DNA from 2 places in the Actinotalea sp. JY-7885 genome. Region 1 is predicted to be linked to the other one. Evidence: riboswitches for the same ligand, from Rfam matches in the RefSeq annotation. Region 1 holds a riboswitch; the other holds the start of a gene.
What was found. A riboswitch is a leader RNA that binds a small molecule or an ion and turns the genes downstream of it on or off. The one in region 1 is predicted to bind cyclic di-GMP.

Region 1 (7,880 bases):
CGCCGTCGGGCACGAGGTCGAGCATCGGCACCATGCGCTCGACCAGGACGGGCGCGAGCGACTCCATGCCCTCCACGGCGATGCCCTGGGCGAGCTTCTCGAGCATCTCGGCGGCGCCGGGCAGCTCCGCGACCAGCGCCGCGGCCCGCGCCCGGACGGGCTCGGTGAGCAGGATCTCGCGGCACGGCGGGGCCCACAGGCCCTCCGCGGCGACCTCGAGGCTGCGCTGGTCGGCCACCGCGAACCAGCGGATCTCCTCGACCGTGTCGCCCCACAGCTCGATGCGCAGGGGGTGGTCGTCCGTCGGCGGGAAGACGTCGAGGATGCCGCCGCGGACCGCGAACTCGCCGCGGCGCTCCACCATGTCGACGCGCGTGTAGGCGGCGCCGACGAGGCGGTTCGCGACGTCGTCGAGGTCGACCTGGTCCCCGGCGTGCAGCGAGACGGGCTCGAGGTCCCCCAGGCCCTCCACCACCGGCTGGAGCAGGGCGCGCACGGGGACGACGAGCGCCCGGACGGGACCGGACTGGCCCTCGCCCTGCGGGTGGGCCAGCCGGCGGAAGACCGAGAGCCGGCGCGCGACGGTGTCGCTGCGCGGCGAGAGCCGCTCGTGCGGGAGCGTCTCCCAGGCGGGCAGCACGGCGACGTCGTCGTCGGCCAGGTAGCACCGCAGCGCCGCCGCGAGGTCGTCGGCGTCGCGGCCGGTCGCCGTGACGACGACGACGGGTGGCGCCTGCGTCCCGGGGCGCGCCGAACCGACCGCGTCGGTGACGGCCGCCAGCAGCGGAGGGCGGGCTCCCGCGGGAGCCACGACGTCGAGCGCGCCGCGGCCCCGGTGGGCGCGTGCGGCCTCGACCGCCGCCGCGGCGGCGGGGTCACGCAGCAGGACGGGCAGGACTCCGGTGAGGTTCATGGGTCCCTTCGAGACACAGCACGGGCACAGCACGGGCACAGCACGACGACCCCGGATCCGTCCGGACCGGGGTGGTGCCTCCATTCTACGAGCGCCCTGCGACACGCGCCGGGCCGGTGGCGAGGCCGCCCGCCACCGCACGACGGCTCGCCTAGGATCGTGGCGATGACCGGCACGCAGGGAGCGCATCACGCCGCCGGCGCCGGCGGCGCGACAGGTGGAGGGATGCCCCTCGCGGGCCGCCTGCGGCGCGTGTCCCGGCACGCGCGCGTGCGCGAGCTGGCGCGTTTCGGCTCCGTGGGCGGTGCGGCGTACGTCGTCGACGTCACGGTCTTCAACCTGCTCCTCCTGGGCCCCGGGGAGCTGCTCGCCGACAAGCCGCTCACGGCGAAGGTCGTCGCCTCCCTCGTGGCGACGCTCGCGTCCTGGGTGGGCAACCGCTACTGGGCCTTCGCCGGAGGGCGCACCTCCCGACCCGTCCGCGAGCTCGTCCTCTTCCTGGGCGTCAACGGCCTCGGTGCCGCCGCGGCCGTGGCGACGCTCGCCGTGTCGCGGTACGTGCTGGGCCTGACCTCCCCGCTCGCCGACAACATCGCGGCGAACGTCGTGGGCGTCGCGCTCGGCACGGCGCTGCGGTACGTGTGCTACCGCTGGCTGGTGTTCACCGGGCCCGCGCACCCGGCCGACGCCGCCGGTCGTCCCGTCGCACGAGCCGCTCCAGACCCCACCAGGTGACGAGCCGCACGGCCTCGATCACGATCGCGCGGCTCATCTTGGACTCACCCTGCTCGCGCTCGACGAACGTGATCGGGACCTCGACCACGCGGTGACCGCCCGCCACGGCGCGGCGCAGCAGGTCGATCTGGAAGCAGTAGCCCTGGCTGGCGACCTCCTCCTGCACCAGGGCCGCCAGGACGTGCGCCCGGTACACGCGGTACCCGGACGTCACGTCGCGGACCCGCAGCCCCAGGACCGTGCGCGCGTACCCGCTGCCGACTCGGGACAGGAGCACGCGGTGCCACGGCCAGTGCACGATGCGCCCCCCCGGGACCCAGCGCGAGCCGAGCACGACGTCGACCGACGGGTCGGCGAGCGCGTCGAGCAGCGCCGGCAGCTGCTCGGGCAGGTGGGAGCCGTCGGCGTCCATCTCCACGACGGCGTCGTGGTCACGCGCCGCCGCCCAGGCGAAACCCGCCAGGTAGGCCGCACCGAGGCCGGCCTTCTGCGTCCGGTGCAGCACGTGGACGTGGTCGTCCCGCTCGGCCAGCGCGTCGGCGACGGCACCGGTGCCGTCGGGCGAGCCGTCGTCCACGACGAGCACGTGGGCAGCGGGCTCCTCGCGCCGGACCCGGCCGACGACGTCCTCGAGCGACCGCACCTCGTTGTAGGTCGGCACGACGACGAGCGGCCGCGCAGACCGCCCCGAGCTCACCATGCCAGGCGCCTCCTCCCGGGCGGTGCCCGACGCGAGCATCCTAGGAGGTCACGGTGCGACGCGGCCGCGGCCCGCACGGCCGCCGCCGATCGGGGGTGAAGTCTGGGCCGAACGGCTGACAGCACCCCCGCGGAGAAGTCCGTTATGTGAGGATGACGCCTGGGCGGGAGGCGGACGACCGGTGTGCCCAGCGGCGACCGCCGTCGGTCCGAGCGAGGAGCAGAGCGTGGAGCTGACCGATCACCTCAGCGCGATCCGCAAGCACTGGTGGATCACGGTGCTCACGCTGCTCGCGACCGTCGGCATCGCCGCCTACGTCAGCAGCCGCATGACGCCCGTCTACGAGAGCACGGTGACGTTCTTCGTCGCGGCCTCCACGGACACCGGGACGGCCCTGCAGGCGGACGAGTTCGCGCAGCGCCGCATCAACTCCTACGTCGGCGTGCTCAGCAGCGAGCTCCTCGCCCAGGAGGTCGCCGCGCAGCCGGACATCGACCTCACGCCCGCCGAGGTGACGTCGCGCGTGTCGGCGCTGGTGGACCCGGAGACGATCCTGCTCACCGCGACCGTGACGGACACCGAGACCGACCGCGCGCTGCGGATCGCCGAGGCGATCGCCACCGAGTTCGGCCCGCTGATCTCCCGCCTCGACAGCACGGATGCGGCGAGCGGGGCCAGCGTGTCGCTCACCGTGATCTCGGGGCCGACGCTGAACCCCGAGCCCATCTCGCCGCGGACGACGCTCAACATCGGCGTCGCGGCGCTCGCCGGGATCGCCCTCGGGCTGGCGCTGTCGATCGCCCGCCAGATGCTGGACCGCACCGTCCGCAGCCTCGACGACCTCAAGCGGGCGACCGGGCTGCCCACGCTCGCCACGATCGGCGCCGAAGGGCGCCGGCGCCGCGGTGGGGCCGGCGAGCTGCTCATCGTGGACGCGGAGCCGGGCTCGCCCCGGGCGGAGGCGTACCGCCAGCTGCGGACGAACCTGACGTTCAGCGCCGTGACGAAGCGGATGCAGGTCGTGGTGGTCACGTCCGCGGTCCCGGGCGACGGCAAGACGACGACCGCCTGCAACCTCGCGATCACGCTCGCCGAGGCCGGCAGGTCCGTCCTGCTGGTGGAGGCGGACATGCGCCGGCCCATGGTCGCGCAGCGGCTCGGGATCGAGGGCTCCGCCGGGCTGACCAACGTCCTGGCCGGTGCCGTGAAGGTCGACGACGTGCTGCAGCCCTGGGGCCAGCACGGCCTCCAGGTGCTCGCCGCCGGCACGCTGCCACCGAACCCGTCCGAGCTGCTCGGCAGCGACGCGATGCGGGAGCTGGTGACCGAGCTCCGCGGACGCTTCGAGACGATCGTCGTGGACACCCCTCCCGTGCTGCCGGTCACCGACGCGTCGGTCGTCGCGACCCACGCGGACATCGTCGTCCTCGTCGTCCGGTACGGCGGGACGACGCGCGAGCAGGCACGCGCCGCCGTGGAAGGGCTCGCCGCGGTCGGTGCACCGCTGGCGGGCACGATCCTCAACGGCGCGCCGAGCGCGGTGACCGCGGGAGGATACGGCGCCTCGGCGTACGCGACGACGGGGCGCGCGCCGCGCGCCCCGGGCGACGCGCAGGACCAGGAGGCTTCGCCGACGACCCGCGAGCAGACACCCGCGGACGGCCTGCCCTTGGCTCCGGGCACGCCAGTCTGGCGCCCAGCCCCGGCCGACGAGGACCCGGGGGCCGAACGCCGCACGGCCGGTGAGGCGGCCCCGGAACGGTCCGTCCGCGCCGACCGCTGAGATGCTGCTCGCACTCTGGGCGGGTGGGTGCGCGGCGCTCGCCTGGGCGACGCGCCGCCGACCGGTCGTGACCCTCGTCGCGATCCTCGGCCTGTGGGTGGGCATCCCCGCCGCAGCCGGCCACCTCGTCACCGGGCACGAGACGGGCCCGCTCGGCATGCACCCGGCCGCCTGGCTGGTCGTCGCCATGCTCGTCGCGCAGGCCATGCACGCGCCCCGGCGCCTCTCCCAGGTGGCCGGCGAGCACGTCCTGCTCGTGCTTACCCTCGGCCTCGTGACGGCGGTCGCGGCCTTCACCACCGTGCAGGCCGGCTCGGGTGGCCTCGCCCTCCTGCTCGACGTCGTCGTGGCCCCGCTCGCGCTCTTCCTCCTCGTGCTGGCGGTCGTCGACGGGGACGCGGGGCGCCTGACCCAGGTGCGGACGGCGCTGCTCGCGCTGGGCGGCGCGGCCGCCGCGCTCGCCGTCGTGCAGTGGTTCGCGGGGAGCATCCTGCTGTACCAGAGCTCGCACGAGACCCGGTGGTGGTTCCGGCGCGAGGGCTTCGACCGCTGGATGGCCACGTTCGACCACCCGCTGACGCTCTCCATGTTCCTGTGCGTGACCGCGCCGCTCATCGTGGGACTGCGGCGCACGTCGCTCCAGCTGGCCCTCGTCACGCTCTTCGCCGCCGGCGTCGCGATCACCCAGTCACGCTCGGGCGTCGTCGTCATCGCGGTCGTGGCCGTGTGGGTGGTGCTGCGTTCCCCGGCGCCGGCGCACGCCCGGCTGCTCGGGCTGTGCGCCCTCGCCGGGGGCGCCGCGGCGCTGCTGTCCACGAGCCTCGTCGAGGGCGTCGGGGAACGCTTCGCGGACGACACGGGATCCACCGGCGCCCGCACCGACGCCCTGAGCTTCTTCGGCCGGACGTGGCGGGAGTACGCGGTCGTCGGCCACGGCCTGACGTCGAGCTACCGGATCGCGTCGCAGGGTGGCCTCGCCACGAGCCTCGAGAACTCGTTCCTCATGTACGCGGTCGACATCGGGACCGTCTTCGCCGTCCTGTACTTCGGTGCCCAGGCCGTGCTCGTGGTCCGGGCCTGGACGCGTGGGGACCGCCTCCCGGGGGCGCGCCAGGGAGCGCTGATCGCGTTCCTCCTGCCGCTCACCTACAGCGCCCTCGCGTCGCGGTCCGCGGTCGGCATGATCCTGTGGGTGGCGCTGGCGCTCGGGGTGGCCAGCACCCGGCCCGGCACCGGGCCGGCGGCCGGTCAGGGAGCGGTGCCCGTGCCGCTGTCGCGGCGGACCTCGATGGCTGTGCCGTCGTCCGCGTAGACGTTCCCGCTGGTGATGACCGTCAGGTCGGGCGTGGTGAGCACCGTGAACCAGTTGTTCTTCCCCGCCATGGGCGTGTTGCGCATGTCCCGGGCGAACGTGTTGTTGGTGACCTCACCGAAGTTCATCGGACCGGTCTTCTGGGACGTCACCAGCTTGATCGGGATGTGCGCCCCGTCCACCCAGTTCCCGTCGATCCGAGAATTCGTCACCGCATTGACGTTCGGCGTCAGGATCACACCGAATCCACCCTGCGGGTATGCGTAGTTCTGCGTCCCGGCCGTCGTGGACCGCCACACCGACAGCGTGTTCCCGAGGATCTGGATGTTGGAGCCACCCTGGATCTGGATCGCGTCGTTGTGCGTCTGGTTGTCCGAGTGGTTCGGGTCCGGCGAGAAGTAGGCCAGGTCGTGGACGTAGCTCGACTCGACCCGCACGTTCGCCGCCGTGCCGTGGATGTTGTAGATGCCGAACCCGTCGACCACGTTCCAGGTGTTCACGCGCCGCGCGGTGTAGTCGTGACCGAGCATCCCGTTGATCCAGTACGACGGGAAGTCGGGGACCAGCGTGACGTCCTCGACCACCAGGTTCTTGACGCGCGCGTCGTTGGCGTTGATCAGACCGGTGTCGAAGGACCCCGGACCGCTGCCACGCACGCGCGTGTTGCGGATGGTCACGTCGGCGGCCTTCACGGTCACGAAGCCGTACACGTCCAGGTTCTCCAGCACCGTGCCGGGCTGCGTCACCACGATGTCCCCACGATGGGTCTGGAGCCGCGAGCCCGCCCTCACGCCCGTGCTCGACGCGTCCGGCTTCACCACGTCCGGGGCCGGCGCCGTCACGAGGGGGGCCGGCGCGAGCGCGTACGCCGACGGGACCTGGCTGCTCGACGCCGCGGCGGCGGGCATGTCGAGCGCGCCCGGAACCGGCGCCCCCGTCAGGGTGACGGCCGCGAAGGGCGCCGCGTCCGCGGGCGCGAGGACATCGCCGGCCGAGGGCGTGGCCGCCGGGACGGCCACGGTGGCGCGAGCCGCGACGGTGGGCGTCGGGGCGACCTCCGCGGCGGCCGTCGGTGTGGCGACCAGCACGCCGGCCAGGGCGAGCGCCACCATCGCGCGACGGCCGGAGGGCGCGCGTGCGCCGCGCCGGGCCGAGCGGGACGGTCGAGGCTCAAGCACAGGAGGTGCTCCGTCGATTCGGTAGCCTGGCGGACCGCGGGGGTTCCATGGCTTTGCGCCCCTGCCTCGCGACAGGTTTGCCATTCTCGTGGACCACCGGATCGTACGTGGGCCATTTCCGCCGGTCCAGCACGTCGAGGTGGCGTCACCCGCACGGATCAGCCCGGTCCGGGTTATTCGGACATTACGACGGAATATCTCGGGACCGTCCGCGAATGGCTCGCCCGCGCAGTTTCCGGGTCATGCACCGGGCACCGGGCGCCACCGCCACGTGCAGGACCGCCGCCCCGCCGCGCCGCGCGGTCGCACGGCGGAGCCGTCACGGGTCGTACCGGATGCCGAGGTCGCGCCCGAGCGCGAGCGGTCCGGCCCCGTCCGCCCAGACGTTCCCCGTGAGCGACGAGTCGAACGTGACGCCCTCGCGCACCCGGATGACGTACCGGGAGCCACGTCCGTGGTCGAACTGGTTCCGCCCGAAACGGTTCCCGGTGAGCGTGCCGAAGTGCATGCGCTCGTAGCCACCGCGCGAGACCGAGACCGAGGCGTAGCCCCCGTCGAACCAGTTCTTCGTCACCGTGGCACCGGTCACCGGCGCGACCGTCGGCGTCACCATGAGGCCGGCGCCCCGGTTGCGGGCGTCGTAGCTCTGGTCGCCCACGGCGGTCGACATGAACGACTCGAGGCTGTTGCCCGTGATGCGGATCGCCGAACCGCCCTGGATCTGGATGCAGTCGTTGTGGCTCGGCCCGCCGTCCTGCTGCGGGTCGCGGGCGAAGTAGCTGAGGTCGTGGCACCAGCTGCTCTCGATCACCACGTCGACGGGTCCCCCGCCGTTGCCGGTGTCGAAGATGCCGAAGCCGTCCACGACGTGGTGCACGTCCACGCGCCGGGCGGTGTAGTCGTGCCCGAGGATGCCCGTGATCCACGGCGACGGCTGCTTGGGCACGAGGGTGGTGTCCTCGATGACGGCGCCGCGGCAGGCCGCGTCGAGGCAGCTCACCAGACCGGTGCTGTAGGAGCCGGTCCCGCTCCCCCGGACCACGGAGTTGCGGATCGTGACGTCGGCCGCGCGGATCGAGACGAAGCCGTGGATGTCCTTGCCGTCGATGACGGTCCCGGGCTCGGTGATCACCAGGTCCCCGTCGTGCCGCGTGAGCGGCGTGCCGTCGGGCACACCGGTGGTGGCCGCCGTCGGCTCCACGGCGCCCACGGCGGGCGGGGGCGCCGGGCTCGGCGCCGGCGTCGGCGTCGGCGTCGGC
Region 2 (7,880 bases), on a different contig from region 1:
GGTCACACCGAGGTCGACGGTGTCGCCCACGCCGTACAGGGCCACGTCCTCACCGACTACCGCCGAGCCGTCCGGGATCTCAGGCAGACCGAAGGCGTCCTCAAAGTCCCCGAGGACCAGCAGCACCGGGTACGGGAACGTCTCGCGCACGCCATGGTTGAAGCGAACGGTCGTGAACGCGGCGCCACCGTGGCGCAGCTCCTGGTCGAGCAGCTCGGCCAGCTCAGTTGTCGGTTCGAACGGCTCGTCGGTGAGGTAGTGCACCCGGAAGAACGTCGCGCCGCGGCGACCGAGGTCCTCCGCGACGCGTACGTCAGCCACGCTTGAGCCCAGCTCGCTCAGGCCGGTGGCCGTGAGGACGGTGCCAATCGTGACCATCGCAGCGAACAGTGCCGTCCTGCCCCGCACCCGCCACGCATCACGGAGCCCTGCGCTCATCTGAACCCTCACCTGGCAGCCTCCCGCGTGCGGCGGGACCCGATCGCCACGCCGAGCGCGGCAGCGGCCAGTGTCAGGCAGGTGGCGCCGAACCAACCCATCCCGGCCGAGACCACATCGAGGTGACGCCGGCCCAGCAGCAGGGTCAGGGCACTACCCACCAAGGTCCCGGTCGACGTCGTCGCGATGCCGACGGGAGCAAGCAGGCGAAGCAGGGCACCCGTGTGCGCTCCGTGCAGGCGGTGCACGTCCACGCGCGACCGGTGAAAGGTGAACTGGTTGACGACCAGCAGCGCGACGCAAACGAAGGCGCCGGCAAGGAGTATGGCGAAGACTGTCGTGAACGGGTCCGATGCCACCACCTGCGCCAGCGGCGGTCGCTCAATCGGCTCGACCTGGAACCCCGCGTCGGTCAGCGCCGTCACGATCGCCGTCTCCACTCCCTTCGACGCGTCGATGAAATAATCCCCGCTGGGCAAGGGCGCTCCACCGAGGGCGTACAAGTACTGGGTGTCCCTCGGCAGCATCGGGTACCCGGTTGTGCCGATGACCGTCGATCCCGGCGGCAGGAATGTCGCCGTGCCGGAGCGCACGACCTGGCCAGCGGTGTAGGAGCCCTCGACAAGGACTACCCACGGCTTGGTGCTCGCACCGGGCGCCTCGGGCGCCCTGGCCGGCTGAGCGCCCGCCGAGCCCACATCGCGCAGCAGCGGTACCGCACCGGTCGTGTCCATGACGCCCACAGCTGCAGCGCCCATACCCGCAGCAGGTGTCACCACAAGTGTCGCGGACGCATCGCCGATGGCGACCAGCACCTGCCCCGCGGCGTCCGCCTGAACCTCGCGTCCAGCGGACGTGACGCTGTAGCCGACGAAGCTCGCTGGCAGGCCCAGGTGCCCGCGCGCCCACCCGTCGGCGAGCGTCAGTCCGTAAGCCACCGACACCGTCATCAGGACTCCGAGCAGCGCACTGACGCCGGCCAGCAACCCGGTCCACCGTGAACGCACACCGCCTCCTTCGTCGGACGGCGTCCGGCCGGCGGGCGTCACCCCGCCGGGCGGACGCCGGTGCTCAACCCCGCCCGCAAGTGGGGAAGGTCACCAGGCGCCCACGGGACGTAGGTGTGACCGTAGTAGAAGCGGGTCGCGTTTCCCGGCAGCAGGCGAAGGCGACAACCGCGGCGGCGGCGTGCAGCTGTTTGCGCATACGGGTTTCCCTTCCTTCTCTATCCGTCACGGGCGCGCGGATTCGCGCCCCGGCTCCCTCGCCTTGGACGCGGGAATTTCGCTTCGAGCTCCGCGGACTTAGTCGTCGGCCGCCTCGACCAGTGCGGTTCGGATCGCTTCGAGCTCGGTGACGTGCGCAGTGAAGAACGCGTCCTCCAGCTCCGTGCGCACCTCCGCGACTGTCGACGGAAGGTTGGACGCCTCGCGGCATCCGAAGTCCGTCGCGGCGAGCGACCGCTCACGGCTCGCGAACTGCTCCAAGACGCCGGTCGGCGGGGGGCGCCCTGGGCCCATAGCGCGTCGTACTCGGCAGTCAGATCCGCCAAGAGCTGGTCCGGACCGCCGAGTGACTCGAGTCCGGGTTGCCGCCGGCCGGGACCCCTGAACCGCGACGGAGCCGGCCAGCCTGCGGCGGAGTGGGTCGATGCGAAAGGACCCGTAGTCCTCGACCGCCTCAGCACCGACTCCTGGTGGCACAACCGCAGGACCAGCGCCCGCCGCCAGGAGTTCTCCTACGGCTTGCAATCCGTCGACCGCCTCGGGCGCCGAGCCGACCGCGGGGAGCCGTCAGCAGGCGACCCAGGTCGCGCCCCGGTAAGCCCCAAGACCGCGCGGACGTCGACGACGTCGGACGCTTTGACGGCACCCCAGGAGCACGCCAGCGTGCAGTGGCGACGTTCGAGGACCTCGCACTGAACGGGCCGTTCGACGTCGGGGGTGACGCAGGGGTCAGCAGCCCGGCGCAGGAGTGGGTGGAGACCCTGACCCCGAGGAGCGGGCCGGTCCTGCTCGAGGCCGCATGGACGATCGTCGGGCGCCTACCGCCGCACCGGCACGGACCGGTTCGACCGGTGCGTGCGGTCCGCGCGAGGATGTGGGGCCCCGTCCCGGCCGAAGGAGTCCCCCGTGTCCCGCATCCTCGTCACCGGCTCGAGCGACGGCATCGGCCTGGAGACCGTCCGTCAGCTGCTCGCCGCCGGGCACGACGTCGTCGGCCACGCGCGCGACGCCGCGCGTGCGCGTGACCTGCGCGCCGCCCAGCCCGGGGTGAGCGACGTCGTCGTCGGGGACCTGGCCTCGCTCGCCGAGACGCGCGCCCTGGCCGGGGCGGCGACCGCCGCGGGCCCGTTCGACGTGGTGATCCACAACGCGGGCATCGGCGGCGGGGTCAGCGAGCGCACGGTGACCGAGGACGGCCTGGAGCGCATCCTCCAGGTCAACGTGGTCGCCCCGTACCTGCTCACCGCGCTGATGCCCCGTCCCCGCCGGCTCGTCTACCTGACCTCCGGCCTGGAGTCCCAGGGCCGCACGCACCTCGACGACCTGCAGTTCGAGGCGCGCGCGTGGGACGGGATGCAGGCGTACTCGGACTCCAAGCTGCTCGACGTCACGCTCGCGTTCGCCGTCGCGCGCCTGTGGCCCGAGGTGGTCGTCACCGCGGTCGACCCCGGCTGGATCAAGACGAAGCTGGGCGGCCCGGGCGCGTGGGACGAGGTGGACGAGGGCGCCGCGACGCAGGTCTGGCTCGCCACGTCGGACGACGACGCCGCGCGGGTGACCGGCGCGTACCTCAAGCGCCACGAGGTCCAGGTCGCGAACCCCGAGGCCCGCGACACCGCCCTCCAGGATGGCCTGCTCGCCCGGCTCGCCGCGCTCACCGGGGTCGAGCTCCCCCGCTGAGCCGCCTGCGGCACGGACGAGGACGGCACGGACGACGACGGCCCCACCGGTCGTCACCGGTGGGGCCGTCGTGGGAGCGCTGGGGTCCTCAGTCCTCGCTGGTGCGCGGCTGCGGCACGCCGTTGAGCAGCCCGCGGACCTCGGCCTCGCTGTAGCGGCGGTGGCCGCCCAGCGTGCGGATGGCGGAGAGCTTGCCCGCCTTCGCCCAGCGCGTGACCGTCTTGGGGTCGACGCGGAACATGCTCGCGACCTCGGAGGGGGTCAGGAGCGAGTCCGGGGCGTCATTGCGGGTGCCGGAGGGGGATCCCTGAGGGGACATGGTGCAACTCCTTCGTCGTTCGGTGCGTCCGGCCGACCTCGAGGGTCCCGTGACTTTGCGTCCCCACCTCGCGGTGGGTTTGCCCTTGTCGCTGACGGGGACAGGTTCCCACATTCCGGACATCGACGCAAAGCGCGTGTCGGCCGCACCCCATCTTTCACCCGCGTCCAGCCCTCCGGGCCGGCTCAGCTCCCCGCCGAGCCCCCCGACGCCTCGGCGCCCCGCCCCCCGCCGATCGTGGTCGCGGGCGAGCCGTGCTGGACCTCGATCCGGCGCGAGCGCGACTCCTCCGCCACCGGGATGGTCAGGGTCAGGACGCCGTCGGCGTAGGCGGCCTGCACCCGGTCGAGGGCGAGGCCGCGACCCACCGTGAGCTGGCGGACGTACGTGCCCGAGGCCCGCTCCCGCGCGAGCCACTGCACGTCCGCGTCGGTGGGTGCCGTGCGCTCGGCCCGGATGGTGAGCGTGCGGTCCTCGACGTTGACGTCCACCGAGCCCGGGTCGACGCCCGGCAGGTCCACCTGCAGCACGTAGTGGTCGCCCGCGCGGTAGAGGTCGAGCGGCATCGCGGCGGTCTGCGGCGCCTGCGCCGCCTCGCGCACGGAGCCCAGCAGCTGGTCCATCCAGCGCGTCGGGTCGATCGGTTCCAGTCGAGCAGCCATGTGAGTCCTCCCCTCGGACACACCCCGGACCATCCGGGGTCCGACCCGCCCGGGGCGTTCGCTCGCACCGGGCGGCTACCTCCGGTTCTAGCACTCGCCCCCGGGGAGTGCCAGGGGACAGGGACCACTGTCCCGGGGACCTTTGGCACAGCCCGGAGCCGCGACGGGCTCGTACCGTGGGACGTGGATCAAGGGCGATCCGCCCCATCCGCACCAATACCGGGAGAGTCCCGTGGCCGCTCGCTCCGCACCCCGTCCCGCCCCTGAGCCTGACGCTGCGCCCCGCGCCGTGGCGTCCCCGATCGACGCCCTCGTCGCCGGCGCCACCAAGGCGCTCGCGCAGTACGCGTCGTTCACCCAGGCCGACGTCGACCACATCGTGAAGAAGGCGTCGGTCGCCGCGCTGAACCAGCACGGCGAGCTCGCGCGCCACGCGGTCGCCGAGACCCGCCGCGGCGTGTTCGAGGACAAGGCCGTGAAGAACATCTTCGCGTGCGAGCACGTCACCAACTCGATGGCCGAGCTCAAGACGGTCGGCATCGTCTCGCGCGACGACCTCCACGGCATCGTGGAGATCGCCGAGCCCGTGGGCGTCGTCGCCGGCATCACGCCGGTGACCAACCCGACGTCGACGGCGATCTTCAAGGCGCTCGTGGCGCTGAAGACGCGCAACCCGATCATCTTCGCGTTCCACCCCTCCGCGCAGGAGTCCTCCGTCGCGGCGGCCCGCGTGGTGCGCGACGCCGCCGTCGCGGCCGGCGCCCCGGAGCACTGCATCCAGTGGGTCTCCGAGCCGTCGATCGCCGCGACCCACGAGCTCATGAACCACCCCGGCGTGGCGCTGATCCTCGCCACGGGCGGCAACGCGATGGTCAAGGCCGCGTACTCGTGCGGCAAGCCCGCGCTCGGCGTCGGCGCCGGCAACGTGCCCGCCTACATCGAGGCGACGGCCAAGCTCAAGCGCGCCGTCAACGACGTCGTGCTGTCCAAGGCGTTCGACAACGGCATGGTGTGCGCCTCGGAGCAGGCCGTCATCCTCGACGCGGAGATCTACGACGCCGCCATGGCCGAGTTCGACATCCTGCACGCCTACCGCGCCACGCCGGCCGAGAAGGCCATGCTCGAGCGCTTCATCTTCGGCGTCGAGGCGGACTCGGCCAACTGCGGCGGCGCCAAGCTCAACGCCTCCGTCGTCGGGCAGAGCCCGCAGTGGATCGCCCAGCAGGCCGGGTTCACGGTGCCCGAGGAGACCTCGATCATCCTGGCCGAGGTCGGTCAGGTCGGTCCCGCCGAGCCGCTCACGCGCGAGAAGCTCTGCCCGGTCCTGGCGGTCCTGCGCGCCGACTCGCGCGAGCACGGCATCCGCCTCGCCGAGCAGATGGTCGAGTTCGACGGTCTCGGGCACAGCGCCGCGATCCACACCGAGGACAAGGAGCTCTCGGAGGAGTTCGGCAGCCGCGTCAAGGCGATCCGCATCATCTGGAACTCGCCGTCGTCGCTCGGTGGCATCGGCGACATCTACAACGCGTTCATCCCGTCCCTCACGCTCGGCTGCGGCTCGTACGGCGCCAACTCCGTCTCGAACAACGTCTCGGCGGTCAACCTCGTGAACATCAAGCGGATCGGCCGTCGCAACAACAACCTGCAGTGGTTCAAGGTCCCGGCCAAGACGTACTTCGAGCCGAACGCCATCCGCTACCTGGCCGACATGCCGGACGTGCACCGCGTCACCATCGTGACCGACGCGACGATGACCAAGCTCGGGTTCGTGGACAAGGTCCTGGACGTGCTCGGTCGTCGCCCGGAGAAGATCGCGCTGCAGATCCTGGACGACATCGAGCCCGAGCCCAGCATCGCGACGGTCGACCGGGGCGCGGAGGCGATGCGCCACTTCAACCCGGACACGATCATCGCGCTCGGTGGCGGCTCCCCCATGGACGCCGCGAAGGTCATGTGGCTGCGCTACGAGCACCCGGAGATCGTGTTCGCGGACATGCGCGAGAAGTTCTTCGACGTCCGTAAGCGTGCCTTCAAGTTCCCGACGCTGGGCGAGCGCGCCAAGCTCGTCTGCATCCCGACGACGTCGGGCACGGGCGCGGAGGTGACGCCGTTCGCGGTGATCACGGACCAGAAGACGGGCGTCAAGTACCCGCTCGCGGACTACGCGCTCACGCCGACCGTCGCGATCATCGACCCCGCGCTCACGGGCAAGATGCCGGCCTCGCTCGCGGCCGACTCCGGCTTCGACGCGCTGACGCACGCGACGGAGGCGTACGTCTCGGTCTACGCGAACGACTTCACGGACGGCATGGCGCTGCAGGCGATCCGCCTGATCTTCGAGAACCTCGAGGCGTCCGTGACGGGCGGCGAGGCGGCGGTGGTCGCCCGGGAGAAGATGCACAACGCCGGCACGATCGCGGGCATGGCGTTCGGCAACGCCTTCCTGGGCATCGTGCACTCGATGGCGCACACCATCGGCTCCACCTTCCACCTCGTCCACGGCCGGACCAACGCGACGCTCCTGCCGCACGTGATCCGCTACAACGGCACGGTGCCGACCAAGCTCACGAGCTGGCCGAAGTACGAGCACTACGTCGCCCCGGAGCGGTTCCAGGAGATCGCCAAGACGCTGGGGCTGCCGGCCTCGACGCCGGCGGAGGGCGTGGAGTCCTACGCCCGGGCGGTCGAGCGGCTGCGCGACGCGGTCGGCATCCCCTCGTCGTTCGCGGCGCAGGGCGTGTCCGAGCAGGCGTTCATGAGCAAGCTGGACGACCTGGCGATGCGCTCCTACGAGGACCAGTGCGCGCCCGCGAACCCGCGGATGCCGATGCTGGCCGACATGAAGGACCTCATGACCGCGGCGTACTACGGGACGTCGCTGCAGGACGTGCGCTCACGGCGCACGGAGGCAGGCACGACGGAGCCCTCCGCCCAGGAGGAGGTGCGCTCCGAGGCCTGACCCGCCGGTGTGCCCGCCCGGTCGCGCGGGCGGGCACACCCCTGCCGGGGCACACTGGACCTCCCCAGACCCTCGGAGGACACCGTGCGCACGACCCCCGTCACCCACGCAGCGCGCCGCCCCCTGCTCTCCCGGGCTGCTGCCGCCGCCCTCGCCGCCGTGCTGGCCGGTGGCGCCCTGACCGGCTGCAGCGCGACCGAGGACCTGCCCGACGTCGACGTCGAGCGCCTCGGCGACGACGTCCAGGAGGGCGTCGACGGCGCCCGCCGCTCGCTCGAGGACCTCGAGCAGACCCTCGACGAGGCGACCCTGGACGAGGACACGCGGGCCCGCGTGGACGAGGCGGTGGCGGCCGCCGGCGACGCGATGGACCGGGCGCGGACCGCGGCGGACGAGGCGGACGTGGTCGAGGCGCTCGACGAGGCCGAGCACCACCTGGACGAGGCCGCGGCGGACGCGGGCCCCGCCGTCGAGGCCGCGCTCGAGACGCTCCGGGCCGAGATCGAGTCGCTGCGCGAGGACCTGGCCTGATCGCGGGCCCGCCCGGTGCGCGACCGAGGCGGGCTCCGCTAGCGTGGCCGGGTGAGTCTCGCCAG

Region 2: it holds a riboswitch for cyclic di-GMP, as region 1 does, so the genes downstream of both, IDM29_RS03165 (BldC family transcriptional regulator) here and IDM29_RS10745 (hypothetical protein) in region 1, are expected to answer to the same signal.

Annotation. Positions count from the first base shown of each region.
Region 1 covers NZ_JACEXH010000106.1:3-7,882, reverse strand. The annotation lists gene mfd (transcription-repair coupling factor) at 1-913, opposite strand, end outside; gene IDM29_RS10765 (GtrA family protein) at 1,139-1,648, shown strand; gene IDM29_RS10760 (polyprenol monophosphomannose synthase) at 1,575-2,348, opposite strand; gene IDM29_RS10755 (polysaccharide biosynthesis tyrosine autokinase) at 2,575-4,131, shown strand; gene IDM29_RS10750 (hypothetical protein) at 4,133-5,443, shown strand; gene IDM29_RS10745 (hypothetical protein) at 5,380-6,555, opposite strand; cyclic di-GMP riboswitch class I at 6,639-6,713, opposite strand; partial or broken gene IDM29_RS10740 (hypothetical protein) at 6,941-7,880, opposite strand, start outside.
Region 2 covers NZ_JACEXH010000017.1:11,082-18,961, forward strand. The annotation lists gene IDM29_RS03150 (hypothetical protein) at 1-438, opposite strand, end outside; gene IDM29_RS03155 (hypothetical protein) at 447-1,445, opposite strand; gene IDM29_RS03160 (SDR family NAD(P)-dependent oxidoreductase) at 2,571-3,344, shown strand; gene IDM29_RS03165 (BldC family transcriptional regulator) at 3,433-3,663, opposite strand; cyclic di-GMP riboswitch class I at 3,682-3,757, opposite strand; gene IDM29_RS03170 (Hsp20/alpha crystallin family protein) at 3,849-4,325, opposite strand; gene adhE (bifunctional acetaldehyde-CoA/alcohol dehydrogenase) at 4,615-7,284, shown strand; gene IDM29_RS03180 (hypothetical protein) at 7,369-7,815, shown strand; gene IDM29_RS03185 (aldose 1-epimerase family protein) at 7,867-7,880, shown strand, end outside.